2 regions of the Burkholderia mayonis genome follow, and region 2 is predicted to be linked to the other one. Evidence: predicted binding sites of a transcription regulator. Region 2 holds the regulator's gene; the other holds the start of a gene.

Region 1 (3,365 bases), 930 kb from region 2:
CTTTGCTTGTCCATATCGACGACAGCCGCCAGAGCGATGCGCGCACCGAGTTCGCGCTCGACCTCGCGCGGCGCTGGGACGCACATGTGATCGGCCTGTACGTCGTGTGCCAGGATCTGCTGCGGCCGCTCTTTCGCAGCGACGAAAGCCTGCGTCTCGCGGCGAACGAGGCTCAGCACGCCGCACGGCGCGACGAAGCGCAGGCGCGCTTCACGGCCGCGGGCAAACGCTCGGGCGTCAACTTCGAATGGCGCGCGCCGGCCGGCCCGCCCACCGACGTCGCGACGCTGCATGCGCGCCACGCTGATCTCGTCGTGCTCGGCCAGCCCGATCCGGGCGACGACACGGCGTACATCGAACAGCATTTCGTCGACGACGTCGTGATGAGCTGCGGCGTTCCGGCGATCGTGCTGCCGTTCACGGGCGCGATGCGCACGTTCGGCGAGAACGTGCTGGTCGCGTGGGACGGCGGCCGCGAGGCCGCGCGCGCGGTCACGGACGCGCTGCCGATCCTCAGGCGCGCGCGCTTCGTGACGGTGGAAAGCGTTCTGCGGCGCCGCAAGACGGGCGCCGATCTCGCGCCTGCCGGCATCGACGTCGCCGCATACCTCGGCAGGCACGGCATCCAGGCGTCGTTCTCGGCGTCGGCGCATGTGCCCGGCGTCGAAACGGGCGCGGTGCTGCTGAACCGCGCAGCCGACCTGCACGCGGACCTGCTCGTGCTCGGCGCATACGGCCACACACGGACGCACGAGCGCGTGCTCGGCGGCGTCACCCGGACGATGCTCGAATCGATGACGGTGCCGGTGCTGCTGTCGCACTGAGCGGCGCCGCGTCCGCGAGCCGGTGCCGGAACGGATACCGGGGCGCCGGATCGGCGCAACCGCCCGCCGGCCCGGGCCGATATGTACGAAAGAAAGGCGCCCGCTTCCGGGCGCCTTTCGCTTTTACATCGCGCTCGCGTCGTACAGTTCGTGGTGCTTTCGCGATGCTTTCAGCCGGCGATTCCGACGACTGATGCCGTCTCGCCGCGTCAGCGAACGCGCGCCCGATGCCGCAATGCAACAGCCGGGCGCGACGATCCGCGTCACTGCGCGGACTCGTCGTAGCGGCGCAGCAGCACCGGCCGATCCGCGATCCGCAGCAGCGATTCCGCGACGCTGCCGAGCAGCAGCCGGCGAATGCCATGGCGTCCGCTCGTGCCCAGCACCACCAGGTCGGCGTCGCATTCGGCGGCCGTGCGCATCAGCACCACCGCGACGTCCTCGCCATACGAATCGATCGCGCGCACCGTGCCTTCGACGTGATGCTGCGCGAGCCGCGCCTTCGCGTCGGCGAGCACGCGGGTCGCGATCTCGCTCGCCGAGCCGTCTTCCTCCTGCGGCTCGATGTACGCGGCATTGACGTCGACGAGTTGCGGCTTGTGCTCGACGACGCAGACGGCCGTCACCGTTGCGCCGAACGTCTCGGCGATCTTGATCGCTTCGTCCAGCGCGACGCCTGCGCTGCGGCTGCCGTCGAGCGCCGCGAAGATTCGTTTGTACATGGTCGACACCTCCGGGAGAACACCATTCGATCGCGTGCGAACACGCCCTGCCGAGAGTCTCGCGCGACGCGCACGGCCCGCCGTTGACGAGGATCAAGTGTGCGCTCGGGGTGCGCGCACGGCCTACGCAACGCTCGTCGAACATGCGGCGTCGCTTCGTTCGCCATGCCTGCTGCGCAATCCCATTAGCCAAAAACAGCCAATTCGAGCACAATTCATCTCAATATTCATGATAAGAGGCCGTGGCCCACTTGCGAGGGTGTCCGTGCGTTCGGGACGCCGCATCGCAGCCGGCCTCGACCGGGGAGTAAAAGCTTGACGACCGCTCGTGCGACGGTACGAAACGAACGCATGCACGCCGTGCCCTGCACCGGTTCGCCGGTGCGGGCCCGCGCCGGCGCGTTCGCGGCCGCCGGCGCGTTCGGCGCCGGCCGGGCCGGACGCGGCTGCGCGGCGGCCGGCCGCCCGCGCGGTGCGCAGCCGTGCGACCGCCCTGCTCCGTCCGCCGCCGAACGCGCCGCGCACCAGTCGACCTCCCCGACGCAATCGTTTCGACAGGAATATCTCCACCCATGATCAAGGTTTTGATTGCCGACGACCACGCGCTCGTGCGCGACGGCTTGCGCCACATCCTGCAGAATGCATCCGGCTTCGAGGTCGCGGGCGAAGCGTTCGACAGCGCGACGACCATCTCGCTCATCCGCTCGACGCCCGCGCAGGTGCTCGTGCTCGATCTGTCGATGCCGGGACGCAACGGTGTCGAGCTCATCAAGCAGATCAAGGACGAGAAGCCCGCGCTGCGGATCCTCGTGCTGACGATGCACGCGGAGCAGCAGTACGCGGTGCGCGCGTTCCGGGCGGGGGCGTCCGGCTATCTGACGAAGGAAAGCGCGAGCTCGGAGCTCGTCGGCGCGGTGACGAAGGTCGCGTCGGGCGGCGTGTACGTGAGCCTCGCGATGGCCGAGCGCTTCGCGCAAAGCCTGAACGAGCCGGCCGAGACGCTGCCGCACCATCGGCTCTCCGACCGCGAGTTCGACGTGTTCCGCCGGATCGCGTCCGGACAGACGCTCACGCAGATCGCCGACGAGCTGTGCGTCAGCGCGAAGACGGTCAGCACGTACAAGACGCGAATTCTCGAGAAGATGCAGATGCCGCACGAAGCGGCGCTCGTGCGCTACGCGCTGCGGCACAAGCTGATCGACGACCCGGACGAGGATTGACGGCCGCGGGCGGGCCCGCACGCGGCGGCTACGCGCGGCCGGCGCGCGCCCCGCGCGCCCTCACAGGTTGAACGCCTTCGACATCTTCAGCTCGATCCAGGTCATGCCGGCGCGCAGCCCCTCGAGCATCGCGTCGCGCTCGGTCGGAAACGTCCTGCTGTGCCGGAACGCGTGCTTGAATGCGCCGCTCGGCGCGCCGTGCATCACCTTGATATCGCACACGTAACCGCCCTGCACCGGCGACGTCGTCACTTCGACCGTCCAGTCGCCTTCCTGAATGTTGCCTGACAACGTCATGTCGCTCTCCTGCCGAATCGGCCGCCGCGGCGCAACGCGAAGCCGCGCGGCGCGCGGGCGCTACTCGTAAAGGAATCGAAAGAACCCGCTGTGCAGCAAGACCGGCTTGCCGCCGATCTCGGTGAGCATCCGGCGCGCGGCATGCTCGATCTTGCCGCGGTGCAGGTCGAACGCCGTAAGCAGATCGTCTTCCTTCAGCGATGCCGCGCCGAAATGATCCTCGAGCGCCTCGGCCGTGATCGCGCATTGCACGTACTCGCCGTCGACGAGCGCGGGGAATGCGACGACGAGATCGCGCGCAC
Region 2 (3,365 bases):
CATCCCGACGTTTGCGTGCGGCGCGCCGATCGTCGCAGCTTGCGACATACGAGACCCACGCGCTCGCAGGCCGCGCGAAGCACATCACACCCTCAACGCAACTGCACGGCCGCGAGAAACAGCACCATGCCGCCGATCGCGCCATCGAGCACGCGCCATGCAAGCGCGCGCTTGAACCACGGCGCGAGCAAACGCGCGCCATATCCGAGCGTGACGAACCAGATCGCGCTGACCGTCATCGCACCGATTGCGAATGCGCTGCGCGCGCCTTCCGGCTCGCGCGCGCCGGCCGTGCCGATCAACAGGAACGTGTCGAGATACACGTGCGGATTGAGCCACGTGAACGCGAGCGTCATCAGCACGATCGGCCATGCGCGCTGCACGGGCGGCGCGACGGCGGCGCCCGTCGCGTCGAACGTCTCGTGGCCGGGCTTGAACGCGCGGCGCAGCGCGCTCAGGCCGAACCACGCGAGATAAGCGAGGCCGACGTACAGCACCGCGTGAACGAAGGTCGGGTAGCGTTCGACGAGCACCGACGCGCCGCCGACGCCCGCGCCGATCAGGATCATGTCCGACAGCGTACAGAGCAGAATGATCTTGCCGACATGCGAGCGCATGATTCCCTGCCGAAGGATGAACGCGTTTTGCGCGCCGATGGTGACGATGAGCGATGCGCACAGCATCGCGCCGTGAGAAAAAGCGATCCAGTTCATGTTCGTTGTTGCTTCAGGCGATGGACTAACGGAGCGAGAGGCGCTAGTCTGCGATGATCGCTTGAGTAAGAAAAGCTAAATAATCTAATGCTGATTAAGGAAAACTGATGCTCGACTACGCGTTGCTCGATGCGCTCGCCGAAGTGATCCGTCACGGCTCGTTCGAACGGGCGGCGAAAGCGCTCAACGTGTCGCCTTCCGCAGTGTCGCAGCGCGTGAAGCTGCTGGAGGAGCGAGTGGGGAGCGTGCTCGTCAAGCGCGGGCAGCCGTGCGTCGCGACGACATCGGGCGCGCTGTTGTGCCGCCACACCGAGCGCGTGCGGATGCTGGAAGCCGAACTGTCCGGACACATGCCAGGATTCGCCGGCGTGGAGACGGGCGCATGGCCGATACTGCGCGTCGCCGTCAACGACGACAGCGTCGCGACCTGGTTCGTCGACGCAGTCGGCCCGTTCTGCGCGGAAAGCGGCACGCTGCTCGATCTCGTGATCGACGATCAGGACTACACGGCGGAACGGATTCGCGACGGCAGCGTGCAGGGCGCGGTGACGGCGCTCGCCGAGCCGATCCAGGGCTGCCGCTCGACGCGCCTCGGCCGGATGCGCTATCACGCGGTGTGCTCGCCCGCGTTCCACGCGCGCTATTTCGGCAACGGCATCAACCGCGACGCGCTGCGGCGCGCGCCGTGCGTGATGTTCAATCCGAAGGATGGCCTGCAGGCACGTTTCATCCGGCGCGTGACGCGAGTGGATCTCGATCCGCCGCAGCACTGGATTCCGCACGTCGCCGGCTATCTGCGCGCGTGCGAGGCGGGGCTGGGCTGGGGAATGTGTCCGGAGCGGATGATCGAGCGTCAGATCGCCGCGGGCGAACTCGTTGATTTGTCAGAAGGAAAGAGCATCGACGTCGAACTCTACTGGCAGAGCTGGCGATTGTCGATCGGCTGGCTCGATGAGTTCAGCGCGGCGCTCAAGAAGCGTGCCGCGCAGTTTCTCGATTGATTCGATGTGATGCGATGAAAAAAACGAGCCGCGCGGGTTTACAGGCGATGGAGGCCGTCGAAATCGACGATGCGGACCACCCGGCCCTGCATCTCGATCAGCCCGCGCTTGTGGAATTTCGACAGCGTGCGGCTGACGGTTTCGAGCGTCATGCCGAGATAGCTGCCGATGTCTTCGCGCGTCATCCGCAGGTTGAATTCGTTAGGCGAATAGCCGCGCTTCATGTAGCGCGACGACACGTCGAGCAGGAACGCCGCGACGCGCTCCTCAGCGTTCAGCGAGCCGAGCACCATTGTCTGCGACGTCTCGCGGACGATCTGCTCGCTCATCAGCTTGTGCATTCGCAATTGCATCGTGCCGGCTTCCGAGCACAGCGTCTTCAGCGCGCTGTACGGAATCACGCAGACCGAACTGTCTTCGAGCGCGACCGCGGTGCGCGGATGCGCGTCGTCGCAGATGCCGTCGAGGCCGAGTGCTTCGCCCGCGAGATGCAGGCCGGTAACCTGCTCGCGGCCGTCGTGGCGTGTGGCGATGGTCTTCAGCGATCCGGAGCGAACCGCGTACAGGTTGTCGAAATTGTCGCCTTCGCGGAACAGCGTTTCGCCGCGCCGGACCGGGCGTGCGGTGCAGATCACGGATTCGAGACGCGCGAGCGCCTCGGGTGCGAGCCCTTGGGGCATGCAGAGATGGCGCATCGCGCACGTCGAGCAGTGTGCGGCCTGACGCGGTGCCCACGTGCTGGAGGCATGGACGGGAGCGGCGGCGGCGGGTCGGGCGACGGGCGTAAGCATGATGGATGGCTCTGAGGTTGAATCAACAGGGCCATTGTCCCATCGTGGGCAAAGCCTGTTTAGCGACAAAACGCCGCGACGCTCCGTGCGATTTCCTTGTTCGGCCGCAACGCGCGGTTGCGGCGAAACATCGCATCCATTGCGTTCGGTCAGCTTTCCTGATCTTCCGGATGGGCGGCGGACGGGATCAGCAGCACGGGCAGCGCCGAGTGACGCACGCACTGTTCAGCGACGCTGCCGAGCACGAGTCGTTTGAAACCGCGGCGGCCGTGCGTGCCGAGCACGAGCAGATCGGCGCCGAACGCCTTGGCGCCGTCGACGATGAGCGACGGCACGTCGGCGAGCGACGACGCTTCGCCGATTTTCATCGCGCCCGTCACGCCGGCTTCCTGCATCTTCCGCGCAAATTCCTTCGCCAGATCGTTGCCCTGCTGAAGCAGTTGCGTGCGCAGGATCGACGGATCGTAGCCGGGCACGTTGTAGTAGATCGCAGCATTTTCCACGACGTAGAAGGGCTGCAGTTGCGCGCCGCTCGTCTTCGCGATGTCGAGCGCCGCGTCGAATGCGTGGCGTGCCGTTTCGCTGCCGTCGACTGCAACAAGAATGCGCTGGTACATGATGTCTCCGTGGTGCGGTTGAGAAAAGATCGGCCGTTCGGCCGATCGAGTTTGACGATGTCTTTTTACAAGGTAAACGATTACTGACTACGGTGCAGCCAACTGACGCAGCCGAGTAAACGCGGCGCCCGACTTTTCCGGTTTCGATCGAATGCGGCGTTTTTTTGCGCGCGATTTGCGTGTCGACCGGGTCGGCTCATGCCGCGTTCCTCAATGCCGTAATAGACTTGACCGGATCTCGGG

The links. Region 2 encodes FNR, which switches genes on or off when oxygen is low (the NO sensors DNR and NnrR bind a similar motif). Its sites were predicted from a motif close to TTGATNNNNATCAA; they were not measured.
Region 1: WS70_RS23385 (universal stress protein) is a predicted target of FNR. The motif match lies at 1,630-1,643, and genes of this name have one in related genera.

Annotation. Positions count from the first base shown of each region.
Region 1 is NZ_CP013387.1:1,081,676-1,085,040, reverse strand. It holds gene WS70_RS23390 (universal stress protein) at 1-824, shown strand, start outside; gene WS70_RS23385 (universal stress protein) at 1,088-1,546, opposite strand; gene WS70_RS23375 (response regulator) at 2,119-2,766, shown strand; gene WS70_RS23370 (hypothetical protein) at 2,827-3,063, opposite strand; gene WS70_RS23365 (DUF1488 family protein) at 3,124-3,365, opposite strand, start outside.
Region 2 is NZ_CP013387.1:156,388-159,752, forward strand. It holds gene WS70_RS19345 (LysE/ArgO family amino acid transporter) at 93-713, opposite strand; gene WS70_RS19350 (LysR family transcriptional regulator ArgP) at 821-1,714, shown strand; gene fnr (fumarate/nitrate reduction transcriptional regulator Fnr) at 1,753-2,505, opposite strand; gene WS70_RS19360 (universal stress protein) at 2,655-3,122, opposite strand.